2 regions of the Mucilaginibacter sp. GW821-FHT07G05 genome follow, and region 2 is predicted to be linked to the other one. Evidence: riboswitches for the same ligand, from Rfam matches in the RefSeq annotation. Region 2 holds a riboswitch; the other holds the start of a gene.
What was found. A riboswitch is a leader RNA that binds a small molecule or an ion and turns the genes downstream of it on or off. The one in region 2 is predicted to bind S-adenosylmethionine.
Positions count from the first base shown of each region.

Region 1: it holds a riboswitch for S-adenosylmethionine, as region 2 does, so the genes downstream of both, metH (methionine synthase) here and AC07NA_RS03300 (O-acetylhomoserine aminocarboxypropyltransferase/cysteine synthase family protein) in region 2, are expected to answer to the same signal.

Region 1 covers NZ_JBWKQC010000013.1:100,974-116,541, forward strand. Annotated here, with positions in the region: gene mnmL (tRNA modification radical SAM protein MnmL/YtqA) at 1-525, opposite strand, end outside; gene AC07NA_RS24400 (glycoside hydrolase family 76 protein) at 840-2,234, shown strand; gene AC07NA_RS24405 (hypothetical protein) at 2,307-3,560, opposite strand; gene metF (methylenetetrahydrofolate reductase [NAD(P)H]) at 3,591-4,547, opposite strand; gene AC07NA_RS24415 (four helix bundle protein) at 4,637-4,990, opposite strand; gene metH (methionine synthase) at 5,026-8,700, opposite strand; SAM riboswitch class I at 8,856-8,968, opposite strand; gene AC07NA_RS24425 (Bax inhibitor-1/YccA family protein) at 9,261-9,995, opposite strand; gene AC07NA_RS24430 (hypothetical protein) at 10,111-10,677, opposite strand; gene murQ (N-acetylmuramic acid 6-phosphate etherase) at 10,760-11,575, opposite strand; gene AC07NA_RS24440 (S41 family peptidase) at 11,680-13,278, shown strand; gene tcmP (three-Cys-motif partner protein TcmP) at 13,660-14,787, shown strand; gene AC07NA_RS24450 (DUF5131 family protein) at 14,791-15,537, shown strand.
Region 2 covers NZ_JBWKQC010000001.1:783,515-799,082, reverse strand. Annotated here, with positions in the region: gene AC07NA_RS03320 (competence/damage-inducible protein A) at 1-1,152, shown strand, start outside; gene AC07NA_RS03315 (dihydrolipoamide acetyltransferase family protein) at 1,205-2,644, shown strand; gene AC07NA_RS03310 (homoserine dehydrogenase) at 2,729-3,964, opposite strand; gene AC07NA_RS03305 (homoserine O-acetyltransferase family protein) at 3,964-5,019, opposite strand; gene AC07NA_RS03300 (O-acetylhomoserine aminocarboxypropyltransferase/cysteine synthase family protein) at 5,086-6,411, opposite strand; SAM riboswitch class I at 6,650-6,760, opposite strand; gene AC07NA_RS03295 (trans-sulfuration enzyme family protein) at 6,867-7,988, opposite strand; gene AC07NA_RS03290 (hypothetical protein) at 8,099-8,512, shown strand; gene mqnE (aminofutalosine synthase MqnE) at 8,572-9,765, shown strand; gene AC07NA_RS03280 (histidine phosphatase family protein) at 9,890-10,510, shown strand; gene AC07NA_RS03275 (menaquinone biosynthetic enzyme MqnA/MqnD family protein) at 10,522-11,271, shown strand; gene AC07NA_RS03270 (hypothetical protein) at 11,557-12,015, shown strand; gene AC07NA_RS03265 (sulfate adenylyltransferase subunit 1) at 12,294-13,544, opposite strand; gene cysD (sulfate adenylyltransferase subunit CysD) at 13,684-14,592, opposite strand; gene AC07NA_RS03255 (phosphoadenylyl-sulfate reductase) at 14,600-15,304, opposite strand; gene AC07NA_RS03250 (TSUP family transporter) at 15,309-15,568, opposite strand, start outside.

The DNA.
Region 1 (15,568 bases), on a different contig from region 2:
GGTGCAACCGCGGTTAATCTGGTTAAGGGTTTCGTTATAGATAGATTCCATACCCATTTCCAGGTCCACATCAAAACGGTCGGTATAGCTTTCCAGCAGCGCGATCTTTTCAGCATCAATACAATCGGGACGGGTACCAATAGACAGGCCCACAATGTTTTCGGTGTTAATGCTTAAAGCCTCATCGTACATCATTTTAAGGTAATGCGCCGGGGCGTAAGTATTGGTATTGGGCTGAAAGTAAATAATGAATTTATCGGCCTTATTACCCTTTATGGCACGCTCCATGCCTTGTATCACCTGCTCGCGCAGCGAAGGCGCCTTGCGCGATACCGACGGCGTAAACGAATCAACATTGCAATAGGTACAACCGCCATAGCCCTTTGAGCCATCGCGGTTAGGGCAAGTAAAACCACCATCCACAATAACCTTAAACACGCGCTGGCCTGCGTACTTTTCGCGCAACCATGCACCGTAATTGTTATATCCCTTAATACCCTGATTTAATCCCGCTACTGCTTCCATATTCGTTTAGCCCATACCACTGATCTGTAGTGCTTTCGGCCCATTACCGCAAAGATACGATTTTGGATTGAGTTGTAAGTTGCGGGTTGTGAGTTGTGGGGGTGAGCGAATTTTAAGTTCACAGTTCCTTCCATTATCAATCAAGCCTTACAACTTACAACACACAACCTGCAACCTAATAAAACCTTTTGCATGTTTATTAAATTGTTTTAGCTTTGGTTTTGTAAACCGGGTTGTTCTGCTGCCGATGAGTGCCGAAACATTTGCGAACAACCGTGCCCACTGAAACCAATTTTACTAAATTATAACCTAACATGAACAGATTTACATCTATCACATTCATGCTGTGCGTAGCTGCGGCAACCCTCACACAATCGTGCAAAAAGAGCGATACCAAACCCGCCGATAACCCGGAGGTGGTAACGCCCGAAAAAACCAAACCAACAGCCAACTTTACCGCGCAAACTGTTACTGCCGATAAATTCGGGAAGACCTACTCGTTTAAAGGTATTGCTACCAATTACAAAACTGTTAAGTGGGATTTCGGTGACAGTAATACTTCTACCGAAATGAATGCCGAACATAAATACACGGCTTACGGCTCGTTCAAAGTGGTTTTTACAACTGCCGATGCTGATGGCAATACCGCCAAAAAAGAGGTTACCATAGCCGTAGCCGATCCAAGTAAATGGAATATTTACGCCGAAAAGGGACAGGAAGCATTGGAAACATACTTTTACGACCCTACCGGTAAATACTACAAAACTACCCAAACTGATTTTGGCTTCAACTATTGGTGGAATGCCCACGCCCTTGATGTAAAGGTGGATGCCTACAACCGCACTAACGATCCTAAATATCTTACGCAGATGAAAAACGTATTGCAGGGATCGTACAATAAGAACGGCAACAAATTCAAGAACGATTATTACGATGATATGGAATGGTGGGCCATATCGTGCTTGCGCGCTTATGATGCCACTAAGGATGTTACTTACAAAAATGCGGCTGTGGAGCTGTGGGGCTACATAAAAACCGGCTGGACCGATGTAAATCACGGCGGTATTATGTGGAACATCAACACACCCGATAGTAAAAACGCCTGCTCAAACGGTCCGGCTGCTATTATAGCCGCGCGCCTTTATCAGCTCGATAAAAACCCGGAGGATCTGGCATGGGCTAAAAAGATATACGAGTGGGAAAAGCAATATGTGGTAAACCCAACTACCGGTTTGGTATGGGATGCCTATGGCAACTACAACGATGGCTGGCGTTTCACTTATAATCAGGGTACATACATTGGGGCTGCCGTTGAATTATATGCCATTACTAAAGAAGCTAAATACCTGAACGACGCCAGGCAAACCACCAACTCAGTATTAACTGATCCGTTCTTTAACTCGGCGGGAATACTTATCGGTAACGGCACCGGTGATGGGGGCTTGTTCAAAGGCATCTTTATTCGCTATATGGTACAGCTGATACTTAAAGGCGACCTGGATGCGGCTACTAAAACTACCTACAGTACCTACCTGGTAAAGAATGCCGAAAGCCTTGTTGCCACCGCTACAAAAAGCCCGGAAAGATATTACGGACCAAACTGGCGCGAGCAGCCAAAAAACAACGAATACCATTCATCGGTAGCCTTGAGCGGCCTTATGCTTTTTGAAGGCGTACACGAACTATGGCGATTGGATATTGTTAAGTAAATACATCCATAAAAACAAAACGGTCAATTTAATCAGATAAGTTGCCCGTTTTGTTTTTATATAATTGGGGTACTATTTTTTGTTAAACAAGTATTTCAGGTTTAAGCCGATCACTTCATTGCCTAAAGTAAAAAAGGTGTAACGGGTGTATGTTGCAGGTGGAGTATAGCTTACCGATACATCAAACTTTTTATTAATAACGGCGCCTATCTGGAAAGGGAAGCTAAGCCAAAAGCTTTCGCCGTTATATGGCCTCGCCTGGCTCGGGATATTACTGTTTCCGGATACGATCTTATCATTACTATAAAAAGAAAAAGTAAGCGCCGCGCCGCCGTTTACATATAGTTTAAGATCATCAGTGTTATATAAGTTGAATATCAATTGCGGCGTAAAGGCAACGTTGCTTTGGCTAAATGAATATACAGCCCCTGCTGTAGCACTTTGCGTTGATGTTATTTCGGGGTTGATATAGTTGAAGGATAATTCGCCCCTGAAAATAAACCGCTGTACCTGCGCATTGGTAAAGGCATCATAACCTACGCTTATTTTGGGCAAGTATGTTTTACCGCCGGTGCCTCCATCAAACGGAACATCACCTTTAAAACGTGTTTTAGTATAGTTTAACCCGATACCAACAAAAAAGCGGTTGTTGGATGGCCTTGCTATTTCAGTGATTGTTTTGGAGTTAACACCTGCACTGCCACTGTTATTAATGATATTAATACTTTTTACTAAATCGCTTTCAACAAAATTGGTATGCTCTATTGTAGACCGGTTTTTATTGTTGTCATCATTATACTTTTTATGAAGTAAAAGCAACTGCCCTATATATAGTTTAGTAACAACTGTGGCCACATTGCTGTTGTTATAATAGTAGTAATAAGCCAATTCTGTTACTACATCGCCTTGCTCCTGGTAAAAATAGCGGGTTTTAACATTGTCCGACTGTGCATATAACGTAACATTAGGCCCTGAAGCAACGCGTTTTATAAATATGGTAGCCTGGGTTTTAGTAGTATCCAGCCTTTTATCCATATTAGGAAACCCGTTACGATTATTACTGATACGGCCGGTATAGCTTACGTAAGTATCATAAGGTGCAATGTGGAAAAGTGATATATCTGCTGCCGAAAAACGCAGGGCATCTTTGTCGCCCTTCGAGTTTTTAAACTCAATAACTTCCGGACTGTGCGACCACTCCCTCGCATTAATATAACCCTTTACGGTATCACCATTGGCTTTTACAACATAGCCATCATGATAGTTTGCCTGCGACAAGGCAAAAAGCGGTAAAAGCAATAATACCGCGCAATAAAAAATACGCATGTGATAAGAATTTATGTTGCCGCAAATATATTAAAATATAGCTTCGGCAATGCGCTTTGTTGGCCCGGCGTTGCTCATGGTATAAAAGTGCAATACAGGCACGCCAAAAGCCACCAACTCCTTACACTGGTTGATCATCCACTCAATGCCTGCTTCGCGTACATCTTTTTCACTGGTGCAGGCTTGTATGGCGTCGCTCAAATCTTCGGGCATGTCAATATGGAAGGTTTTTGACAGGCTCACCAATTGTTTCGACGAGGTAATCGGCTTCAAACCCGGAATAATAGGCACATTGATACCATTAGCCCGGCAGTTGTTTACAAACTCGATGTACTTTTTATTATCGAAGAACATTTGGGTTACAATAAACTGGGCGCCCATATCTACCTTTTGTTTGAGGTATTTAAAGTCGGTTTTAAGGTTTGGTGCTTCAAAGTGTTTTTCGGGGTAACCGGCCACGCCTATACAAAAATTAGTTTTTTGAATGTTATCGTAATTCTCGTGCAGGTAAACGCCGTTGTTCATGTTCACTACTTGCTGTAGCAGGTCGGTGGCATAGCAGTGCCCGTTAGGGTTTGGCACAAAGGCCGGATCACCGCTGCGGGCATCACCACGAAGCACCAGTACGTTCTCGATACCTAAAAACTCCAGGTCTATCAACGCGTTCTCGGTTTCATCCTTAGTAAAGCCACCGCATAGCAAATGCGGAACGGTATCAACCTTGTACTTATTCATGATTGCTGCACAAATGGCAATAGTGCCCGGGCGCTTGCGATAAGCCAGTTTTTCCAGCAAACCGCTGTTATGCTGCTTATAAATAAAATCTTCGCGCAGCGAGGTAACATCAATAAACGGCGGCTTAAACTCCATCAACGGATCAATAGCGTTATAAATACCCTGTATGCTCTGCCCCTTCAATGGCGGAATCAGTTCAAAAGAAAAAAGTGTTTTGCCGTTAGCGTTCTTTATGTGTTCGGTGATCTTCATTGGTTAGTATCAAGTAGCGAGTATCAAGTAGCAAGACTTTTTTGCAAAACGTATACTCTTTTTTAATGTATCAGTATTTAATAGAGAGATCAGGCAGCAAGGCTTTTTTGCAAACCATATATCATCTTTTGTATTTCAGTAATTAGCAGGCATACGGTATCGTGCTTTGCCTGGGTTATGTAATCAAATTCTTTGGCTAAGATAATCTGCGTTTCTAATTCAAACGAAGAGCCTAACGCAATATTTAAAAAATGGTACAATTCCTTATTTGATCTTCTGCCGCAACCTTCAGCAATATTGGAAGGTATAGAAACAGCCGAGCGAGTTATTTGCGATATCAAGCCAAACTTTTCTTCAGCCGGAAAAGCCTTTGTTAGCAGATATACCTCCTTACATATTTCTATTCCTGCCCGCCAAACTTTTAGTTCTTTAAAATTGTGCATTTCGTGTCTTGATACTTGATACTAACTACTTGATACTAATAGTTCAAATTCGGTCCCAGCCATTTTTCTACTTCTTCCAGTGGGAGGGCTTTGCGTTTGGCGTAGTCTTGTACCTGGTCTTTACTTATTTTGCCGAGGCCGAAATAGCGGGCCTGCGGGTGGGCGAAGTAAAAACCACTTACTGACGCGGCCGGTGTCATGGCCAGGCTTTCGGTAAGGTGCATGTGGGCATTGTCTTCAGCTTTCAGCAGTTCAAACAGCGTTGTTTTCTCAGTATGATCCGGACAGGCGGGATAACCCGGCGCCGGGCGGATACCCTGGTATTCTTCCTTGATCAATCCGTCGGTATCCAGTTGCTCATCTTTCGAGTAACCCCAGTAATCTTTACGTACCAGTTCGTGCATTTTTTCGGCAAAGGCTTCAGCAAGACGATCGGCAAGGGCTTTGGCCATAATGCTGTTATAATCGTCGTGATCTTTTTCAAATTCGGCCACCAACTCGTCGCAACCAATACCGGTAGTAACGGCAAAGCCGCCCCAGTAGTCGGTAACGCCGCTTTCTTTGGGCGCAATAAAATCCGACAGCGCATAATACGGATCATCCTTTACCTTTTCACCTTGCTGGCGAAGGGTATGTATTTTGGTGATCACATGCTTGCGGGTTTCATCCGAGTATATCTCGATATCATCGCCCACACTGTTGGCCGGCCAAAAACCGATAACGCCATTGGCATGCAGCAATTTTTCTTTCACTATCTTTTTCAACAGCACCTGCGCATCGTCAAATAGTTTTTGCGCTTCGGTACCTACATATTTATCGTTAAATATTTTCGGGTAGCTGCCGCGTAGCTCCCAGGTATGGAAAAAAGGGGTCCAGTCGATATACGGCACTAATTCTTCAAGCGGGAACGATTCAAATACCTTAGTACCGGTGAAGGTAGGCTTGTTCGGGATCGAGCCGTTAAGGTTGATCTGGAATTTCGCTTTGCGGGCATCTTCAATACTCACAAAACGCTTATCCGATTTTTTGTTGGCGTGCGCCTCCCGTGCTTTGGCGTATTCATCTTTAATGCCCTGTATGTACGCATCGCGACCATCGCGGTTCATCAGGTTACTGCAAACCGTTACGCTGCGCGATGCATCAAGCACGTGAATAGCCGCTCCCGAGTAGTTAGGTGCCACCTTTACCGCCGCGTGGATCCGTGAGGTAGTAGCACCGCCCAATATCAGCGGAATGGTAAAGCCTTCGCGTTCCATTTCTTTGGCAAAATGTACCATTTCATCCAGCGATGGGGTAATTAAACCACTCAGGCCGATGATATCCACATCCTGCTTTTTAGCTTCTTCAATAATGCGTTGCGCGGGCACCATCACCCCAAGGTCAATCACCTCGAAGTTGTTACAGGCCAGCACTACGCCTACTATATTTTTGCCAATATCGTGTACGTCGCCTTTTACGGTGGCCATTAATACCTTACCGGCATTTTTGCGCTGATCGGCATTGGCATTGTTACGTTTTTCTTCTTCAATAAAGGGCAGCAGATAAGCCACGGCCTTTTTCATTACGCGTGCCGATTTTACCACCTGTGGCAAAAACATTTTACCCGAACCAAACAGATCGCCTACGATGTTCATGCCATCCATCAGCGGGCCTTCAATTACTTCGAGCGGTTTGTCGTATTTCTGACGGGCTTCTTCCACATCGGCATCAAGGTACTCTATGATACCTTTTACCAGCGCGTGCGACAAGCGTTTCTCTACCGGATCTTTACGCCATTCTTCATCACGAACAATCTCCTTGCCTTTACTCTTAATGGTATCGGCATATTCTACCAGTCGCTCGGTAGCATCCTGGCGGCGGTTAAGCAATACATCCTCCACCAGTATCAAAAGGTCTTTCGGAATTTCTTCGTATACCTCAAGCATCCCCGCGTTTACAATACCCATATCCAAACCGGCATTAATGGCATGGTACAGGAACGCCGAGTGCATAGCTTCGCGCACCACGTTATTACCACGGAACGAGAACGAAATGTTACTCACTCCACCGCTTACTTTGGCATAAGGCAGGTTCTGCTTTATCCAGCGGGTGGCTTCAATAAAATCTACCGCGTAGTTATTATGTTCTTCGAGGCCGGTGGCTACGGTAAGTATGTTTGGGTCGAAGATGATATCCTGCGGGGGAAAACCAACTTCGTTTACCAGTATATTATATGAGCGCTGGCAAATCTCTTTACGGCGTTCCAGCGAATCGGCCTGGCCGGTTTCGTCAAACGCCATCACTACGGCTGCGGCGCCATAGCTTTGTATCTTGCGTGCGTATTCTATAAATTTCTCTTCACCCTCTTTAAGCGAGATGGAGTTAACGATGCCCTTGCCTTGCAGGCATTTCAACCCGGCTTCCAATACCGTCCACTTTGATGAATCTACCATGATAGGCAGTTTGGAAATATCCGGTTCGGAGGCTACAAGATTCAGGAATTTCACCATCACCGCTTCCGAATCGATCATACCCTCATCCATGTTGATATCGATCACCTGCGCGCCGCCTTCTACCTGCTGACGGGCAACTGTTAGCGCTGCCTCGTAATCTTCGGCAAGTATCAGTTTGGAGAATTTGGGTGAACCGGTGATGTTGGTACGCTCGCCAACGTTAACAAAGTTGGTTTCGGGCGTAAGCGTAACTGCTTCCAGTCCGCTAAGGCGCAAAAATGGTTTTATTTCGGGGATCTTGCGCGGTGGGAATTTTGCTGCTTTATCGGCAATACACTTGATATGCTCGGGCGTGGTGCCACAACAACCACCCACAATATTTACTATGCCGGCTTTTATAAAATCGTCAACCTGGTGCGCGGTTTCGTGCGGGGTTTCATCATAAGCCCCAAACTCGTTAGGCAAACCCGCGTTAGGGTAGGCCGATATGTATACTTCTGCCTTTTCAGATAGCTCTTCCAAATAAGGCCTCATCTCCCTGGCACCCAAAGCACAGTTTAACCCTACCGACAGCAGGTTAGCATGGCGGATAGAGTTCCAGAACGCCTCCACCGTTTGCCCCGAAAGCGTGCGCCCGGAAGCATCAGTAATAGTACCCGATATCATGATAGGCAAATGCTTGCCGCTTTCTTCGGCATAGCGTTGTATGGCAAATAATGCCGCCTTGGCATTCAGGGTATCAAATATGGTTTCAACCAACAGCAAATCCGATCCGCCGTCCACCAGTCCGCGCACCTGCGCGTAATAAGCATCGGCAAGGTCATCAAATGATACCGCGCGGTAACCAGGGTCGTTCACATCCGGTGATATAGAAGCCGTACGGTTAGTAGGACCAACCGCACCGGCAACAAAGCGCGGTTTTTCGGGTGTTTTTATATTATATTCGTCAACCACCTCACGGGCAATGCGGGCACCCTCATAGCTCAGCTCATAGTCGAGTTCTTCCATGTGGTAATCGGCCAGTGAAATACGTTGGGTACTGAAGGTATTGGTTTCGATGATATCTGCCCCGGCATCCAGATATTCGGCATGTATTGCCTTAATTACATCCGGACGGGTGATATTCAGCAAATCGTTATTGCCTTTCAAATCGGATATATGATCGCGGAAACGCTCACCACGAAAATCCTCCTCGGTGAGCTGGTACCGTTGTATCATGGTACCCATAGCCCCATCAATCACTAAAATGCGTTTCTGTAGTTCTTTTCTAATATCCATTTTGGTATCAAGTAGCGAGTATCAAGTAGCAAGACTTTATGAGTCCGCGTGATTAGCGCAGTGTGATCAACAGTAAAAACTACTTGATACCTGATACTAATTACTTGATACTATAACAGCTTATCTCGAAAAGTCGGGCGTGTGTATTTGACTTTCGCTTATCTTTCCTAACCGGTCCAGTTGACTTGTTAAGTAGAATGTAGCACCTTGTAAGTACAGGTTGCTAAGACATCGCAGGGTCTAATCCCTCCGTCTTTCTCCATAAGCAGCACAAAGGTGCATAATAAAGTTTTAATGTGCAATAGGCTTTTGGCTTATGTATATAAGCGAAATGCAATATTGTTGCAGGAAGGGTTTTTAACTCACCCCGCCTACGCTTCGCTGGGCGCCCCTCTCTTTCGCAAGCGAAAAAGAAGGTATAAGTATTACATATTCCGTAATATTCAAAATAAAACCCTCTTTGCGCAGCAGAGAGGGTGATCCAGCGAAGCGTGGATCGGGTGAGTCCACAAAAAAAGCCGCATTTTCATGCAGCTTTTCAATATTGTTAATCAATACTATTATCTTCTGTTGCCGCCGAATACACGCAGTAACATCAGGAACAGGTTGATAAAATCAAGGTACAGCGTTAACGCACCCATGATAGCTATCTTTTTGGTCGACTGATCGCCGTACTCTAAGCCTGCACCAATACGTTTTAATTTTTGTACGTCATAAGCGGTTAGGCCCACAAACACTGCAACACCTATATAGCTAATAATAACACTAAGGCCACTGCTTTTGATAAAGAAGTTAACCAATGATGCTACAACTATACCTATCAGGAACATAGTTAAAATTGAACCGAATTTAGTAAGATCTTGCTGGGTTGTATACCCTGCTATAGCCATAATACCAAACACTACCGATGCGGTAATGAAAGTTCCATAAATTAGACCACTCGCATAAACCGAAAAAATAGTACTAAGGCTTATACCCATCATAACCGCGAATGCCAGGAAGAAAACCGTTAGCATGCCAAATGAGAAACGGTTAAATGCCAGGCTCATTGTGAATATAAAAACAAGCGGGGAAAACATTGCAATGGTACCAAAACCCGTACCTCTGTTTGTAATTGGGTCTATCAATAAGTTTCTTAACGACTGATCATAAGCAAATGTCCATGCAAATGCCGCCGATATACCTAATGCCACAAACATCCATAAAAACACGTTCGCAATAAATTTGCGCGATGCAGCTGCATCTTCATTTACAAATACACTATCGTAAGTGTAATTACTTTTATTAATCTCCATTTTTATTATATGGTTTAAATTGTACGAATTTACTAAAAATTACCCTGCTTAAATAATTACCGGGGTCTAATTTGTTGTTATAACAATTAGACGAATTTCGGGCTCAATGGTTTAATCAGTTTAGCCTTTTCATCAACTGTTCTTCTACCTTCTTGAATACCTGTACCGGCTTTAATCCGCGCCAGCTCAGGTTATCGAGTTCGCCGCCGAAGTTGATGTAATAGTCGATATTGTTTTGCTTAAACTCGGCTATCACATGGTCGCGAAAGTTTACACCGGCTATCCAGCCATCTTCCACATCCTGAAACCATTCCTCGTAATAACAATCGTCGGACGAGTGGTAGTTCAGCACATTTTCGCCGATCAGTACAAACTTGGTTACGCCCGCGTCTATCATCAGCTCCAGCAGTTCGCGCTTCATCAGCATAATATCGTTATTGATGGCATCGTTCCATTCGCCAATTAGTTCAATAATGGAAAAGCCCTTATCGTAATCAACAAACAGCACCTTCAGGTACAAGGTATTTGAGCCAAAGGTATCCCATTGCGGGTGCAGCAGGTAATTATATATCTGCTTATCAAACTCAAACTCATTGTACTGCGTAGCATAAAAAGGTGATAGCTCATCCTCCGATGCTATATAATCATCCCGCCAGCGGTAATATGGCTCTATCTCGTGCATTTTTTAAATTCAAAAGTTAAAAGTCAAAATTCAAAAATGGTGCATGTCTTTTTCACTTTTGAATTTTGACTTTTGAATTAATTTATTCTTTATTAAGGTTGAGGCTCTCAACTGCTTTGCGTACGCTGCCGTATTGTTTCAGCAGGGTAGCCGCTTCCGTTTCGGGCAGGCCTGTTTCGGCCATTACCATTTGGGTACCGCGGTCTATCAGTTTATTGTTTGATAGCTGCATATCTACCATGCGGTTACCCTTTACGTGGCCAAGCTGTATCATTGCGCTGGTGGTAAGCATGTTCAACACCAGTTTTTGCGCGGTACCTGCCTTCATGCGGGTTGAGCCTGTTAAAAATTCCGGACCAGTTACTACCTCTACCGGGTATTGTGCAACTGCCGCAACCGGGCCGCCACTGTTACATACGATACAGCCCGTTAAAATATTGTGCTCGTTAGCGGTTTTTAACCCGCCAATTACATAAGGTGTTTTGCCCGATGCCGCAATGCCTACCAACACATCCTTATCGTTAATGTTATAGGCCGAAAGATCTTTCCAGGCCTGCTCGGCATCATCCTCAGCAAACTCAACTGCTTTGCGTATGGCGCCATCGCCCCCGGCTATAATACCTACTACCAAATCGAACGGAACGCCAAAGGTTGGCGGGCATTCGCTGGCATCAACCACGCCTAACCTGCCGCTGGTACCCGCGCCAATATAGAACAACCTGCCGCCCTTTTTCATCCTTTCGGCAATGGCGGTTGCCAGCGCTTCAATTTGCGGCAAGGCCTTTTCTACAGCCAACGGAACGCTTTTATCCTCGGTATTAATGCTTTGCAAAATCTCCGCGACGGTCATCTGCTCCAGGTTATTATAGTATGAACTTTTCTCGGTAGTAGCTTCCATTTTTCAATTTAGTTGAAACAAAATTCGGTAAAAATCATCAAATACTACAGCTAATTAATAATTGGTATCCCGGGCAATTGTTATCTTTGTGTTAAGCGCTATTTATGAAACAAACAGCATCCGTAATTTTCCGTTCAACCCTGCTCATACTCATTGGTATAGCCCTGGGGCTGTTCATTAGCGATAATGGACTTACGGGGAGGCGTATGGGCTTGTCGCTTTCGGGCACCGATGATAAGATGTCGAAAGTGCTGGAACTGGTGCAATATAACTACGTAGATTCGGTAAATGTAGATAGCATAACCGGCGTTACCGTTAACGAACTGCTGCAAAAGCTCGACCCGCATTCGCTGTACCTGCCGCCGCAACAGGCATCGGCATTAAGCGAAAAACTGGAAGGCGGCTTTACCGGCGTGGGTATCGAATACCTGCTGCTGCGCGATACCTTTGTGGTTACGCAAGTATACGCGGGCAGCCCGGCGGCACGCGCGGGTTTAACCGGCGGCTGCAAGATCATCGATATAAATAACAAAAAATTCGCGGGTACAGGCCTCACCGACGATCACATCAGCAAGGCCCTGCGTCAAGATAAAAGCAAACCCATCCTGTTTACTGCCATTGCTCCCGGCGAAAGGGAGGCCAAGCTATACCTTGTAAAACCAGGCCGTGTAACCTTGAGCAGTTTAGATGCCGCTTATATTGCAGGCAATAACACAGGCTATATCAAAATAGGCAAATTTGCCTCCACTACCGATAAAGATTTCCGCGGCGCGCTCAACAAACTGAAAGCCGAAGGCATGCAAAAACTGGTGCTCGACCTGCGCGGCAACGGCGGCGGCTACCTCAATACCGCTACTGCCCTGGCCGACGAGTTTTTAACCAAAGGCAAGCTGATTGTTTACACCAAAGGCGTGCACGAACCCCGTACCGATTATTTCGCTACAGATTCGGGCGCGTTTCAGCAAGGTAAACTGGCCGTATTGATCGACGAATATTCGGCCTCGGCCAGTGAAATTTTAGCCGGAGCACTGCAAGATCTGGATCGTGCCGTAATTGTTGGTCGCCGTTCGTTTGGTAAAGGTTTGGTGCAGCAGCAGTTTCCGTTTGGCGATGGCTCGGCCATTAACCTTACCGTGGCCAGGTATTATACTCCATCGGGCAGGTCGATACAAAAATCGTACAGCCATGGGGTAGAAAGCTACCGCCGTGAGCTATCAGAGCGCATGAAAAAAGGCGAACTCTTCTCGGCCGAAAATATCCGTAACGACAGCGTTTTCAGTAAACAATCGCCTTATCGTACATCGAGCGGCAAACAGGTATTTAGCGGCGGCGGCATTATGCCCGACGTATTTATACCCGCCGATGCCGCCCAAACTACTCGCCTTATTCAACGGCTAAGTTCGGCACAGGTCTTTACCGCTTACATTGTGGATAAGATGCAGCCCCTGCTGAAAGAATACCCACAGGCCGATGGTTTCATTAAAAACTACACGCCAACCGATACCGATTTTAACAGCTTTATACAATACGCCTCGCACTCGCTTAAACACATCGACGAGCCGGAAGTACAGCTATCAAAAACCGAAATAAAATCGCTCCTTAAGGCCTACGCCGCCCGCTTCAAATGGGGCGACACCTACTATTTCCAGGCCATCAACCTCAACGACGCCACGCTAAACCAGGCGATAGCAAGTGTGGAATAGGTTTTTTGATGTGATGTTTTGATGTGCAGATATGCAAATTAGCAGATGTGCAGGTGATGAAGTGATTCGTTTTTTCTCCGTATCCCCTCCTCGGAGGGGCGAGCGCAAGCCCGTGCGTTGGCGGGGTGGGTTTCTACGCCATACAAGTTAATCCAATAGCTTTTTTGAAAATCAATGATAGTAGTACTTCGGTTACGATAGCCCCGCTATCCGCTTATACTACACAGGCATTAAGCTCGGGGCCGGTATAATTAAAATGAATTCGCAACATTCATATAATCTAAAACCAATAACAATAATTTATAAGCTTATACTTAGGTGAGCCGAGTTTGGTTCGTCTCAATAATCTTTGTATTTTTATATGTTATAAACCTAAACTAAATGGAAGAAGATTTTTTCAAAGAACAAACGTCCTCATCGGAAGTTAAAGCTAAAATAGTATCTGAATACTTCCCTCAATATTGTCGCATATTGTTGAAGAAACCACAAAATTCTATACGATATTTAGACTTATACGCCGGCCCCGGTAAGTATGAAGATCAAAAACATTCTACACCGTTATTATTGGCAAAAGAATGTGCAGAAGATCCTGTGCTTAGTTCAAAAGTTCATTTAATCTTTAATGACAATAGTTACGCTAAAGAACTTGAGACAAACTTTTTAGAGTTGTTTCCAGAAAATACTTTTACATATCCTCCAAGATTTGGAAATAAAACTGTCGGTGAAGATAAATCCATAAAAGACTTTTTGAATAGAGAGCCACAAAAAGTTAATCCTAATCCAACTTTGCTTTTTTTTGATCCATTTGGGTATAAAGGAATTGACACTTTAATACTTGCGAAGTTTCTTGAAAACTGGGGCAATGAATTGTTTTTGTTTGTCAACATAAAACGCATAAATCAAGCCGTTGCCGTTGGTAAGTTTGACGAGCTTATGCAATCGCTATTTCCAACTACAATTGAACAACTAAGATTAAAAAGGCAGTACAAAGCATCGGTTCAGGAGCGATTGAAACTTATTATGGAAAATTTGGCTTTGGAATTTACAAGTGCAGTAGGTGCAAAAAAATTATACCACTGTTCTTTTAGATTTCAAGAAGAGGACAGCACAGCAACAAGTCATTTCATAATACATTTTACTAAAAATCAAAAAGGCTATGAGTTAGTGAAAAATGTTTACCATGCTTATGACAATATAGGGGCAACACTTGAAAAAGATGGTAATTATACATATGATGCTAAAAGACTAAATGAAATTGATGATTTAGGTTTTGGAAATCCTAACATTCAAGCCTTATCTTACATGCTTGCCAATTCCTACAAGGAAAGGCAAATTACCGCAAAGGCATTATACGATGAGCACCAACAAAACACTAAGTTTAGTTGGTCTCATTACAAAGAAACTTTAAGATATATGGCACAACAAGGGTCAGTAAAAGTTACATTTACAGATAATGTCAAACATAAAGTTAACGTTATAATATCAGATACCTGTATATTGAACTTTTAGTATATGTCAAAATCATCGATAGAATGGACCGAAATGACGTGGAATCCAACTACTGGTTGTGATAAGCTTTCGGCTGGGTGTAAGTTCTGCTATGCAGAAACTATGACTAAGAGATTAAAGGGTATGGGGCAAGAAAAATATAGTCAAGGATTTAAGTTCCGCATCCATCCAGCGACATTATTAGTTCCATATACATGGAAAAAACCGCAATTAGTATTTGTTAATTCAATGAGTGATCTATTTCATAAAGAGGTTCCTTTAAATTATGTACAAAGTGTATTTAAGGTAATGAATGATACTCCTCAACATACTTATCAAGTTCTTACAAAAAGAGGGGATGTACTTGAGTCTTATTCGCCATTTTTAAATTTTACCAATAATGTATGGATAGGCGTAAGCGTGGAAGATGACAAAGTTGTTGATCGAATTACACATCTGCAAAAAATAAATGCCAATGTTCGGTTTTTATCTCTCGAACCACTTTTAGGTCCATTGCCAAATTTAAATCTTTCCGGAATACACTGGGTAATAGTTGGTGGAGAAAGCGGCTTTAAAGCAAGGCCAATGCAAGAAGAGTGGGTCGAAGATATTCGTATGCAATGTGAAAAGGCAAATGTCCCTTTCTTCTTCAAACAGTGGGGCGGTAAGAATAAAAAGGCAGCTGGTCGAGTACTAAATGGAAGAACTTACGATGAAATGCCTAAGCAAATTATCAAAATTGAAGAACAACAGAATCTTACTACAGCTTAAGTAATAGTTCCTTAATATCGCATAAACCCAC
Region 2 (15,568 bases):
GCCATTGGCATCAGGGTGAAACAGATCTCGTCCGTATCGGATGACAAGCAGCATATCCTCAACGCGCTAAAAGAAGCAACGGGCAGGGCCGATATTATTTTTATAACAGGCGGCCTTGGCCCCACAAAAGATGATATCACCAAAAAAACACTGGCTGAATACTTTGGCGTAGGCATGGTAGAAAATGCTGAGGCGCTGGAAAATGTGACCAATATATTCAAGCGCTATAACCGCCCTTTACTGGAGGTTAACATTCAGCAGGCCCTTGTGCCCGAAAATTGTGAGGTAATACTTAATAAGAACGGTACCGCGCCGGGTATGTGGTTTAACCATAACGGCAAAATATATGTATCGATGCCGGGAGTACCCTTCGAGATGATGTATATGATGGAAGAGCAGGTGTTGCCGAAAATAAAGTCGGTAGCGCAATTACCGGTCATTATCCATAAAACCATTTTAACGGTAGGCGAGGGCGAGTCCTTTTTGGCCGAACGCATTGCCGATATTGAAGATGCCCTGCCGCCATATATTAAACTGGCTTATTTACCTAAATTGGGTATGGTAAGGTTGCGTTTAAGTGGATATGGCGAGGTAGAAGAGTCTTTACTACGAGAAAAAATAGAAGAATATGCCTCAAAAATAATTGAGCGCGTAGGCAATGTGGTAGCCGCTACTGAAGATATTACGTTGGAGCAAGCTATCATGAACCATATGGCCGCTAAAGGCTTTACACTTTCAATAGCCGAGAGCTGTACGGGCGGATATATTTCGCACCTATTTACACAGCATCCTGGTTCATCGAGGGTGTTTTTAGGCGGTACTGTTTCGTACTCAAACAATTTGAAAGAAAGTATACTGGGCGTTGAGCATCAAACCATTGTACAATATGGCGCGGTAAGTAAAGAAACCGCCACCGAGATGGTTGAAGGCGCATTGCGCAACTTTAAATCTGACTATGCCATAGCGGTTACCGGTATAGCCGGCCCTGATGGCGGTACGCCTGAAAAACCTGTAGGTACGGTTTGGATAGCAGTGGCATCAACACAACAAACTATAGTAAAGCTGTTCAATTTTAACAATAAAAGGAAGCAGGTAATAGAGCGTTCGGCCATAAGTGCGCTGGGCTTATTAAATAGTTTACTGAACAAATAGTGCGTAATACTGCGCAAATACTTATTTTTGACCTACCAACTGTATATCATATATGGCGAAATATCAACTTTTACTACCTAAAATGGGTGAAAGTGTTGCGGAGGCAACTATAATAAAATGGGTAAAATCTCCCGGAGATTTTATTGAAGCTGACGATACAGTAGTTGAAATTGCTACAGATAAGGTTGATTCAGAGGTGCCATCACCCGTATCAGGCAAACTGGTTGAGCTATTATTTCAGCAGGACGATGTTGTGCAGGTAGGCGATACTATAGCCATTATTGAAACCGAGGGCGCTGATGAACCATCGAATGATTATCAACAACAGCCCGAGCAAATAAATAACAATTATACAAACGATACCGCTTATCAGGCACCTGTTGTTGAAACACCACAACCGGTGATAACTCAACAATTTGAACCTGAAGTGAATATTCCGGGTACTGAATTGCTGACACCGCCGCCTGTTACTGCTCCACAGAATTTTAAAGATACGGCCAGGTTCTATTCTCCATTGGTGAAAAGTATTGCCGCTACCGAAGGAATTGGTTTAGCAGAACTGGATAGTATTCCCGGTAACGGTGCCGACGGACGTTTAACTAAGGACGACCTGATCGCTTATATCAACAGCGGCCGCAGGGCGCAGCCTGTATACGAAGCACCTCAACGGGAAACGGCTCAGCCGGTAACACCAGTTGCTGAATTTAATCCGCCTGTTACACCACCATCTGCACCGGTTTCAATACCACAGCCTACACCGGCGCCTGCTGTATCATTATCCGGTGGAGATGAGATCATTGAAATGGACAGGATGCGTAAACTGATTGCCGATCACATGGTGATGAGTGTGCAAACCTCGCCGCATGTTACCTCGTTTGTTGAGGCCGATGTAACCAACCTGGTTCAATGGCGCGATAGGATAAAGGGCAAGTTTGAAAAACGCGAGAACGAAAAAATAACCTTTACCCCGATATTTATCGAGGCGGTGGTAAAAGCGATAAAAGATTTCCCGATGATCAATATATCTGTAAATGGTAACCAGATCATCAAAAAACGGGATATCAATATAAGTATGGCTACAGCACTGCCAAGCGGTAACCTGATTGTGCCGGTTATTAAAAAAGCCGACGGTTTAAATTTAGTAGGCATCACCAAAGCCGTTAATGATTTGGCCGCTCGTGCCCGTGCTAATAAACTACAGCCCGACGATATTAAGGATGGTACGTTTACCATTACTAACGTAGGCTCGTTTGGTAACGTGATGGGCACACCTATCATCAACCAGCCGCAGGTAGCTATTTTAGCAGTAGGCACCATTAAAAAGAAACCTGCTGTAATTGAAACACCACAGGGCGATACCATTGGCATCAGGCAAATGATGTTCCTGTCATTATCTTACGATCACCGTGTGGTTGATGGAATGCTGGGCGGCTCATTTGTGCGCCGCGTGGCCGATTACCTGGAAAACTGGGATGTGAACCGCGAATTGTGAACAGATAATTTATAAAACGCTATAAAAAAAGAAAAGCTTCCGGGAGGAAGCTTTTCTTTTTTTTAGTTACAACCGTATTACCTACTAAAATAATTCGGCTGCTTGTTTTGATGCCGTAGCTAAGCTGACCCCTGTTAGCTGATCGGCGAAGGCAACGAATGCCCTCTCTTCCAATATACGGTATTGGTTATCGATCAGATTTTGCAAATTAACTTTTCCTACAATATACTTATAAGTGTCTGATACATAGCGCTCGTGAATGTGTTCAAAGTTCAGCGCTTCTACCAAACTATCATTTTCGTAACGTAAGTAGATATTCAGCTCAATATCATTGGTGAATTTAAGGTTGCCCTTTTCTTTGGCTTTCTTATATTCGTAATGGTAATCATAACGCAAGGCAGTAATGTCCGATAGCACGGCGGCACCGGTTGGATGACCACCGGCTCCCTTACCGAAAAAGAACTGCTGATCTGCAAAGGCCGCCTGTACCACAACGCCGTTGTATTCGTACTCTACGTTGTATAAAAACTCGCTTTCGCCTACAAATTTCGGCAATACAAACAAAGCAACGTGGCCTTTATCAAGCTCTTTAATTACCGGTACCAGTTTTACTTTTAATCTCTTTTCGCGGGTGTACTGTACATCATTGGCCGATAGGGTTTGTATACCGATGTTCAATACATCATCGGGGTTCACAACCACACCATAAGCATGTGCTGCCGCGATAACTGCTTTGTATTTGGCATCAAAACCACCAACGTCTGATGTCGGGTCGGTTTCGGCAAAGCCCAGATCTTGCGCTTGTTTTAATGCGCTGTCATAATCCAGGCCATCTAAGTAACCTTTTGACAGGATATAGTTCGATGAACCATTGAAAATACCGCTTACCGAGTGCAGTAATTCGTTATCATAATACTCTTCGAGATTACGGATGATAGGGATACTGCCGCAAACCGAACCTTCGTATAATAATGATGTACCGTATTCGTGCTGAAGATCAATTAGTTCGTTCAAATAAGTAGCGATCATCTTTTTACTGGCCGATACTACGTTTTTGCCCGATTTAAGCGCTGTAGATACAATCTCATAAGCAGCTTCGGTATCATTGATCAGTTCGATGATGGTATTTATTTCCGGATTGTTCAGCAGTTCATCCTTATCAGTAGTGAAAAGGGTAGAAGGCAGCGAACGTTGCTTGTCCGGGTTTTTTATAGCGATCTTAACGATCTCCAGGTTTAAATTCTTTGTCTTGATGATATCATACAATCCTTGTCCAACAACTCCAAATCCAAATAATCCAATAGTTAGTTTCTTACTCATTACGCAATTCGTTGCAATTCAATAATCTTTCCCTTAACATCTGTTTTAAAGAAAGAGGTGATAATATTTGTTAAAGCTTCTGTTTCAATTAAAAATCCATCGTGCCCATAAAGCGAATCAAATTCAGAGAATGATGCCTTCGGGATATGCTGGAAAAGGTATTGTTGTTCTTCTACCGGGAACAGCACATCTGATTTTATGCCGATCACTAATGTTTTGGCTTTGATAAGGCTCAATGCTTTTTCAACGCCGTTACGGCCGCGGCCTGCATTATGCGAATCCATCACCTTGGTTAAATACCAGTAGCTGTAGGCGTTAAAGCGGTTCACCAGTTTTTCGCCCTGGTAACTTTGATAGCTTGATGCCTTGTAGTTGTCGGTTCTGTTATCGTCATCTTCCTGCTGGGTTACATTGTAGGTTTTATAACCACGGTAAGATATTAAGGCAATGCTGCGCGCTGCTTTTAAACCTTTAGCGCCGCCATCGGGCGAGTTGTTATAGAAAGTGCGGTCGGCAGTTAATGCCAATCTTTGCGACTCATTAAAAGCAATACCCCATGATGAATGACGGGCATTGGTAGCTATCAGTATCAGATTTTTGATACGCTCCGGCTCAATAATCGACCATTCTAACGATTGCTGGCCACCTAATGAACCACCGATAAGGATATGGATATCTTCGATATTCAAATAATCAGCCAGTAGCTGATGCGCCTTAACAATATCCCTTATGGTAAATTGCGGGAATGCCAAATAATAAGGCTGCCCGGTAACCGGGTTTGTACTTAGCGGATTAGTAGTACCATAAGGCGAACCCAAAATATTGGCACACACAATAAAATGTTCTTCGGGATTAAAATAGTTATCCGTACCGAATAAACCCTGCCACCAATCAAGCACGTCGGAATTGGCGGTCAACGCATGGCACACCCAAACCACATTATCCTTGTTTTTGTTCAGCTTGCCGTAGGTATTAAAACCTATTTCAAGATCATGCAACTCGCTGCCCGACTCAAGTTTAAATGTTTTAGTGTACTTAAATACTTCTGTGTTCATATATATTATTTAAGTCCCTCCCCAACGGAAGGGACTTTTTAATTTGTATAGCCCGCGCTAAATGGTTTACACCAATTCGGCTTCGGGTTGTTTTATTTTATTGAAGGCTTGTTCAAAATCGCCTTTAATATCATCAATATGTTCAATACCAACGGCTACACGTAACAGGGTAGGCGTAACACCGGCAGAAAGTTGCTCTTCATCACTCAATTGCTGATGCGTAGTAGCAGATGGCTGTATGATCAGCGTTTTCGCGTCGCCCACGTTTGCCACATGGCTCACCAGTTTAAGGCTGTCAATTATTGCACCCGCGTTTTCTTTATCGCCTTTTACCTCAAATGACAATACCGCGCCAAATCCGTTTTTTAAATACTTTTTAGCCAGCGCGTTATACGGTGATGATGCCAAACCCGGATAGTTTACTTTGGCTACCAAAGGATGCTGTTCCAACCATTTGGCCAGTTCGAGCGCGTTATCAATATGGCGTTGTACACGTAACGACAGGGTTTCTAATCCCTGAACCAATAACCACGAGTTGAATGGTGATTGCGACGGACCGAAATCGCGCAGGCCTTCCACACGGGCACGTATAATAAACTGAATATTACCAAACGGACCGCCAATACCGAATACATCGCCAAATACTAAACCATGGTAACCTTCGGCCGGTTCGGTAAATTGAGGATATTTGCCGTTGGCCCAGTTGTAGTTACCACCATCAACTATTACACCGCCAATGCTTGTACCATGGCCGCCAATCCATTTGGTAGCCGATTGTACTACAACATGTGCGCCATGCTCCAGCGGGCGGAACAAATATCCGGCAGCGCCGAAAGTATTATCTACTATTAAAGGAAGGTCGTGTTTTTGTGCAACCGCGGCAATCTTTTCAAAATCAGGGATATTAAAACCCGGATTACCTATGGTTTCGAGGTAAATTGCTTTTGTTTTATCGTCAATAAGGGCTTCTATGTTTTCGGCAGTATCGTCTTTGGCAAAACGCGCGTCGATACCAATGCGTTTAAAGGCTACTTTAAACTGGTTGTAAGTGCCTCCGTATAAAAATGGCGAGGTAACAAAGTTATCGCCAAGCTGTAAAATGTTATTTAAGGCCAAAAATTGCGCTGCCTGGCCGGATGCTGTTGCTAATGCCGCTACACCACCTTCTAAAGCCGCTACCCGTTTTTCAAAAACATCGGTAGTGGGGTTCATTATGCGGGAATAGATATTGCCAAACTCTTTCAGCGCGAATAGGTTAGCACCATGCTCGGCACTGTTAAAAACATAAGAAGTAGTTTGATATAAAGGTACAGCGCGTGAACCTGTTGTTGCATCTGCTTCCTGACCTGCGTGTAATTGTAGTGTTTCGAATTTTAAATTTGTAGTAGACATGATATGTTAAGATTTTAATTGTTTGTAAATGATCAGTTTGTTTTACCGTGTGCGCAAAGCAGGATAATAGCATCCCGATAGGAGCAACACGCGTATTTTTCAGGAAAATGAAAATGGGAACGTGTTACTGAATCAACAGCAGCAACACATACAAATACAAATAGCAAATGAATTGCCGGTTGGGGTAACCTGTTGTATCTTACTTTCTTTAACTTGTACTAAACTTTTCATGGTGGTTAATTTATATTCCCCGGGATCCATTCTCCGGGCCAGGAATTGGCACCTTCTTCAAATTGAAGGGTTGCCAGTGGGTTGTTGAGCCTGATCTCTCGCCACTTCTTTATAAACCAAAATTCGCCGGTTGGCGGAACAATGATCTTAATATTTGCTACCAAATAATGTTTCAAAGATATGTTAATTGAATACTTATCTCCAAATTTTATTTTTATTTATGCTTAAAAACTGTTAAAAGCCGCTTCAAGGTCGGCAATAAGATCATCAATATGCTCTAAACCTACTGATACCCTAAGCAGGTTTCGGGGCGTTTTGGTGTCGGGCCCTTCTACCGATGCACGGTGTTCTATCAGGCTTTCAACACCACCCAGGCTGGTGGCTTGTGTAAACAGCTTTACACTATTTACTACTTTACGGGTATCATCTTCGCTGCCTTTTATGCAAAAAGACAGCATTCCGCCAAAGCTCAGCATTTGCGCCTTAGCAATATCATGCTGTGGGTGCGATGGCAAACCCGGATACATTACACGTTCTACCTTCGGATGGTCTTGCAAAAATTGTACTAATAGCTGCGCGTTATTTACATGACCACGTACACGGTAAGGCAGCGTTTTAATACTGCGTACCAAGTAATAGCAATCCATAGGCGAGGGGATAGCGCCACCCATTTCCTGTACCTGGCGGATCTTTAACCACCAGTCGCTTTTTTCAGCGGCAATTAATGCGCCGCCCATCAGGTCGCTGTGGCCGCCAAAGTATTTTGTAGCCGAGTGCATCACCAGGTCGGCCCCTAATGCGATAGGTTGCTGGCATACAGGTGTGGCGAAAGTATTATCGCACACTACTTTAATACCTTTGGAATGGGCTATGGCAACTACCTTTCTAATATCGGTAAGCTTCAATAACGGGTTCGATGGGGTTTCTATCCATATTACACCAGTATTGGATTTTATATGCTGTTGTAGTAATTCGGTATTGTTCACATCAATAAAATCGAACTCCAGTATACCGGCAAAAAGATTTTTGATCTGGTTGCGCAAACCATGGTACATATCATCGGGTAATATAATATGTGTGCCCGCAGGTAACGATTGAAATACCGCCATGCCCGCGGCATTGCCCGATGAAAACGCTGCTGCCTCAACACCGCCCTCCAGTTGAGCAAGTACCTGCTCTAAAGCGCTCCGGTTGGGGTTGGATGAACGACTGTATATATAACCTCCCGGATAACTGCCATCTTCGCCACGTTCAAATGTGGTCGACATGATGATGGGCTGTATCACCGCTTTCGTGGTTGGGTCGTTATGGTTGCCGGCGTGTATGGCTATGGTTTCGATATTCATAAGGCAGAAAATTATGCCCCAAATTAAGCAACATTAATTTATTTGATTGTAGCGTTCACAATAATATTACCGTAATAAGTTTAAAACCCCAATGTCATAACCCCATTTTTATGAAAAGTTTAGTATGCTCCATATTGGTGATCTGCGCCGTATCATGCAATAAAGAAGATTTAAAAACAGCAGGCAATATTAGCACCGATAAGCTGTACGGCAAGTGGAAATGGGTGCAATCAACGGGAGGCTTTGCGGGTAGAACTATTACACCGCAGTCTGAAGGTTACCGTTCATCGGTTGAGTTTAAACGGAATAATACGGCTACTTTTTATCGTAACGATTCGCTTACAAACCAATCGGCGTTTACGCTTAGCAAGGATAAAACCATTTTTTCTGAAGATCCGGCTTATATCATTAAATATCAGAACGGTGGGTTAGACCAGGTGATCGTAAAAGCTAAAAATGATACGCTTGTTTTGGCCGATAACGTTAATGACGGCTTCGCTGTGCAGTACGTAAAGGATAAATAGTTACACGCCTGTGATATTCTGATGCAGCAATTACGTATTTTTGCTGTAAAGTTTTTTAGATGGCAGCTGACAATAATTTACAAGTACTATTACAGGACCCAAGCTTATCTGCTGATTTAAAACACATTGCTCAAAAGGTACTCAACCACCAGCGTATCACCTTTGATGAAGGTGTTTTATTATATGAAAAAGGCGAATTGGGCTATTTAGGTACCCTCGCCAACTATATTCGCGAAGAAAAGCACGGCGATAAAACATATTTTAACCGTAATTTCCATATCGAGCCAACCAATCTTTGTGTGTACGATTGCAAATTCTGCTCGTATTCGAGGTTGTTGAAACAACGCGCCGATGGTTGGGAATATACTATGGAAGAGATGCTCGACATCGTAAAAAAATACGATAACGAGCCTGTTACCGAGGTGCACATTGTAGGTGGTGTATTGCCGCAGTACGATGTTCCTTTTTATGCCGAATTATTCAGACGTATAAAAGAACATCGTCCCGATCTGCATGTAAAGGCTTTAACGCCTGTTGAATATCACTATATATTTAAGAAAGCTAAAATTGACTACGCCACTGGGATGGCCCTGATGAAGGGTGCCGGGCTGGAATCAATGCCGGGTGGTGGTGCCGAAATTTTCCACGAAGAAATTCGCGATCAGATAGCTAAAGATAAATGTACTGCCGACCAATGGCTGCAAATACACGAGGAATGGCATAAACTGGGCATGCGCTCGAATGCTACCATGTTGTATGGCCACATCGAAAAATACTGGCACCGGGTTGATCACATGGAACGCCTGCGCCAGTTACAGGATAGAACAGGTGGTTTCCAAACTTTTATTCCGCTGAAATTCCGTAATAAGGATAACCAGATGTCGGATGTGCCCGAATCAACCGTGATTGAAGACTTGCGTAACTACGCCATCGCGCGCATCTATCTGGATAATTTCGATCATATTAAAGCCTATTGGGCCATGATTAGCCGTACTACGGCGCAGCTATCGTTAAACTTTGGGGTAGATGATATTGATGGTACGCTTGACGATACTACCAAGATCTATTCAATGGCAGGTGCCGAGGAACAAACCCCGGGTATGAGTACCAAAGAAGTGGTTGAGCTGATAAAGAATGTAGGCCGATACCCTATAGAACGCGATACCTTATATAATGTAGTTACCGACTACAACGATTTTCAGTTTGCCGAAGAAGCCAAGCCGAGGTTTTATAAGTTACCGGTGGTTAATTAGGGGGAAGCTGAAAGCCAAAAGATAAAAGCAGAAAGCTAAAAGGTAAGAAGATTTTGAAGGGTGCTTGAGATATAAGGTTTAAACCTTTCAGCTTTTACCTTTCAGCTTTCTGCTTAAAAAAAGAATGATACTAAAAACACTATATATTGTCCGCCATGGACAAACTGATCTTAATAAACAGGGAATTGTACAGGGCCGGGGTATGAACACCGACCTTAACGAAGAAGGCCGCCACCAGGCCGAACAATTTTTTGACGCTTATAAAGATGTAGCCTTTGATAAGATCTACATTTCTGAACTTAAGCGTACCCAGCAAAGTATCCAAAAGTTTATCGATCTGGGTTTGCCTTATGAAAAACTTTCCGGCTTAGATGAGCTGGCATGGGGTGTACTGGAAGGTAAACCCAGCACTCCCGAAAATAAAGCCGCATTTTTAGATTTGATGCGCAACTGGATGGACGGAAACCTCGACGTGAAGTTTGAAGGCGGCGAAAGCCCCAACGATGTTAAGCTACGCCAGGAGGAAGCCATCAAAACCATCATGAGCCATCCCGAAGAAAAAACGGTATTGATATGTATGCACGGCCGCGCTATGCGTTTGCTGCTGTGTTTGCTTACCGGCCGCCCGCTGACTGAGATGGATAATTTCCCGCACCAAAACCTTGTATTATATAAGGTAGTATTTGACGGCGATAAATATGAGATCGTCGATTTTAATAATGCGAAGCACCTGAAGGCTTCCTGAACTAAGTATTTGTGAAAAAGATCAGAATTTCTGCAGTTAGTTATACTAACACCAAACCCTTTATTTACGGTATAGAACATTCCAACATCATCAACAAAATTGATCTGAGTTTGGATATGCCGTCGGACTGTGCCCAAAAGCTTATTGACGACGAGGCCGATATTGGCCTTATACCTGTAGCCGCTATTTTAAGCCTGCCTGTATGGAATATAGTATCCGATTATTGCATTGGCGCTAACGGAGCCGTTAATTCGGTATTTATATTCAGCAATTGCGAGGCTAAGGATATTAAAACCTTACAGCTTGATCCCGAATCGCGTTCATCAAATAACCTGGCCCGTGTGCTTTTGAAAAATCACTGGAAGGTAAATCCGGAACTGGTTACCAATGCCGCGGATTATACTACATCAACCGATGCTAACACGGCCTTTGTACAAATAGGGGACAGAACCTTTGGTAAAAAGGAACAGTACCCTTATGTATATGACCTTGCCGAAGAGTGGCTGAACTTTAGCGGATTACCATTTGTGTTTGCTGCTTGGGTTGCCAACAAAAACATACCGAAAGATTTTATGGACGAATTTAACCAGGCGCTGAAGCTTGGTTTGAATAACAGGGCCGAACTATTTAAACAAATGCCTAAACGTGATGATTTTGATGTGGAAGATTACCTGATGCACAAGATTGACTTCGAACTTACCGATAATAAGGAGCGGGCACTGCACCTTTTCCATAATTATATAAAACAACTTGATAAGTAATTAGATACTATTGATAGTTACTTTTTGTAATTATCAATAGATATGTTGCTAAAACGGTTATTTATATTCAGTTTGTTACATAGAAGGCTTTACTTAGTGTATAAAATACAATAAGTAAAGCCTTCTTTTTTTACGATATTGTAAAAAATAAACTATGTAAAGTGAAATATTTTTCAAAATTGAAAATTAAACCCATTGTGTTATGATATTTTTATAAAAATTCAATTTTATTTACGTTATTGATAACGTTGCCTTATCTTTGTTATGGATTTAAAATTTAAGACAATGAAAAAATTATTAATTATACCAGCAATCATCGGACTATTAGTAACAGGTGTATATGCTGCCGATAAAACAAAAGCAGCAGACAAAGAAGACGAAGTTTCTTACGCTGTATTAAACCAGTTCAATGCTGACTTTAGCGATGCTAAAAATGTAAAATGGACTGTAAACTCAAATTGCCAAAAAGCTGAGTTTGTAGTTGATGGCGTTAAAAAGACTGCTTTCTACAACTTACAAGGCGACTTTTTAGGTACTACCCAAGCTGTTGAGTACAAAAAAGTATCTGCAAGGGCACAAAAAGAAATTGCTAACAAATACAAAGGTTACGTAGTAAGTTCAGTTATTGAAATGAGCAACGACGAATCAACCGAGCATTTTGTTGATCTGAAAAATGACAAAGAAGAATTGTTAGTTAGGGTTAGCCCAACTTCAGCAGTTTATTTCTTCAAACAAGTAAGATAATAACAACCTCATAAAATTACAGCAAAAAGGCTGTCACCAATTGGTGACAGCCTTTTTTGTTTTTGAAGGTTAATGAAATGCGCGTCAATTGCGATACCTACCTATGACGTGTTAAAAAAACTGTCATTCTGAACGTTTGAAGAATCTTCTTCGCTATGCTTATTTGCGATAGATGCTTCGTTCCTCAGCATGACAGTGGAGAGTGGGTGTGAGCCATCGTCATTTTACCTTCAAAGTCCAAAAAGAATTTTAATTCTCAATGGACGTGAGTTTATTTCTTAATCAGCGTTAGCCCTTAGCATTAGCGCGCCTACGGTTAGGTTGGTACGGCTGTCTACCAATATAGCGCCACCATTGGCTTTGTTATCCTGGTAAAGATCAAACGCTAACGGATCTGCTGTTTTGATGATGATTCGGCCGATATCGTTCAGCTTAAAATCTTCGTCGTATTGTTTTTCGAGCGTATTGATATTTATTTTGTGCAACACCTCTTGTATGCGGCAGCGGGTTACTTTGCTATTGTGCTGTATAAAGTAGGTATGTGAGGTATCAAGCGCGCGGGTATCCATCCAACAAAGGTCGGCCTCAATTAATTGAGATACCTGCGGCTGTTGGTTGCTGTTCACTAACAGGTCGCCACGGCTAATGTCAATCTCGTCATTCAGGTGTATCGTTACCGACATACCTGTTGTAGCAGCTACAGGTTCGCTGTCCAATACCTCAATTTTAGATATCGTACTGCTAAAGCCCGATGGCAAAACGGTCACCTTATCATTCACATGAAATGAGCCGCTTAACACGCGGCCGGCATATCCACGGTAATCATGCAGCTCTTCTGTTTGTGGGCGTATAACCCATTGCACAGGCAGGCGGGCATGCGATGTAGTAATATCTACCTTTATCTCTACATTTTCCAGGTAATCAAGCAGGCTTTCACCTTCGTACCAATCCATATTGGTTGATTTGGTTACTATGTTATCGCCTTTAAGCGCGCTTACCGGGATGAATTTTACATTTTCAAGGTTCACTTTAGCGGCCAGTTCAAGGTAATCTTTAACAATGCCATTGTAAACCTCTTCGCTGTAATCAACCATATCCATTTTATTAATGGTTACGGCAACTTGTGGCAGGCCCAATAGCGATACCAAGTAGGAGTGACGGATAGTTTGCTCGATCACGCCTTTACGCGCGTCGATCAGGATAATTGCCAAATCGGCATTTGACGCGCCGGTAACCATGTTACGGGTATACTGTATGTGGCCGGGGGCATCGGCAATGATGAACTTACGCTTATCGGTATTAAAGTATTTGTATGCTACGTCGATAGTAATGCCTTGCTCACGTTCGGCTTTAAGGCCGTCGGTTAATATAGCCAAGTCAATGCTGCCGTCGTCATTTTTGCGGTTTGATGAATGCAGAGCCTCTAACTGGTCGGCTAAAATAGCGCCGCTATCATAAAGTAAACGACCAATAAGTGTGCTCTTGCCATCGTCAACACTACCGGCGGTTATAAATTTTAGTATATCCATAATATTTTATTTCGTATTTCGAATGTGGTTGTTATTTCGAATATCGGATGTTCGATTTCGAATTTTCCCTTTATTGTTCTTATCATCTGCACATCTGTGTATTCGCACATCTGCACATTATAAAACTGAACATTCGAATTTAGAAATAGCCTCCTTTCTTACGGTCTTCCATAGCTGCTTCTGATACTTTGTCGTCCATACGAGCGCCGCGCTCACTGATTTTTGATTCGCTTATCTCGTTGATAATGTCGTCGATATGATAAGCATGTGAAGCAACAGCGGCAGTACAGGTCATATCGCCCACAGTACGGAAACGCACGTTGCGGCGCTCAATAATGTCCTCTTCATCCATATTTAAAAATGGAGAAGCGGCCATCAGTTGTCCGTTGCGGATAATGGTTTCGCGTTCATGAGCGAAGTAAATAGAAGGGAGTTCGATATTTTCGCGGCGGATATAATTCCACACATCAAGTTCTGTCCAGTTACTGATCGGGAAAACCCTTACGTTTTCGCCTTTATGTATTTTACCGTTGTAAAGGTTCCATAATTCGGGGCGCTGGCGTTTCGGGTCCCATTGGCCAAATTCATCACGTACCGAAAAGATACGTTCTTTGGCACGGGCTTTTTCCTCATCGCGGCGTGCACCGCCAATGCAGGCATCAAACTGGTGTTTGGCAATAGTATCAAGCAGGGTCACCGTTTGCAAAGCGTTGCGACTGGCGTTTTTGCCTTTTTGTTCAACTACTTTGCCTTCATCAATAGAATCCTGTACGTGGCCAACAAGCAGCTTTTCGCCAAGGCGGGCTACCATTTTGTCGCGGTACTCAATAGTTTCAATAAAGTTGTGGCCGGTATCAATATGTACCAGCGGAAAAGGGAATTTACCCGGACGGAACGCTTTTTCGGCAAGGCGCACCAGGGTGATAGAATCTTTACCGCCCGAGAAAAGCAGGGCGGGCTTTTCAAATTGCCCGGCTACTTCCCGCAGAATGTAAATAGCTTCTGCTTCAAGTTCGTCTAAATAATTAAGGTGGTTGTTATTACTCATTCGTTTTTTATTTTACTGCATGCAGGCCGCACTCTTTCTTTGATTGATCTTCCCACCACCAGCGTCCGGCGCGAAAATCCTCGCCTTCCTGTACTGCCCTGGTGCAAGGCAAACAGCCAATGCTGGGGAAACCCCTGTCATGCAATGTATTATATGGTACGTTGTATTTCTTTATATATTCCTTTACGTCGTCAAGTGTCCAGCTGTAAATAGGGTGGTATTTCACCAGTTGGTTCTGTTCGTCCCACTCCACATTATCCATAAACTGGCGATTTGCCGATTGATCGGCCCGGATCCCGGTTACCCAGCAGTTGTTACCGGCCAGTGCACGTTTTAAAGGTTCAATTTTGCGGATTCCGCAGCATTCCTTACGGTTATCAACCGACTCGTAAAAGCTGTTTGGCCCCTTAGTATTTACCATTTCTTCTACCAGTTCGTGCTTAGGGTAATAAGCATGTATTGGTTTGCCATACATTTCCATGGTGCGGTTCCAAACATAATAAGTTTCGGGGAACAGCCTGCCGGTTTCAAGCGTAAATATTTTAATGGGCAGGTTATTGGTAAATATCATATGGGTGATCACCTGGTCTTCCCAGCCGAAGCTGGTTGAAAATACTATTTCACCCGGAAACCTTTCGGCTAAAAGCCTTAACGCTTCTACCGGGTCAAGGTTGCCCACTTGTTGTTTTATATCCTGAGCTAATTCACTCATTGTATTAAATCACTTTTGTTATAAAGGTAACAATGCTTTTCAGGCTGATCAATATTACAATGATACCAACTGAAACCATAATTACTTTTGTAGATATTTTATTTGAGATACGTGCCGCAATAGGTGATGCCAGCGCGCTGCCTATAATAAGGCCCGCAACGGCATCCCAATGCGCGTTCTTCAGCATGGTAACGAATGTTAAAGAACTCATCAATGCTATAAAAAACCTTGATAGCTTTACTGTGCCTAACGAGAACCTCGGGT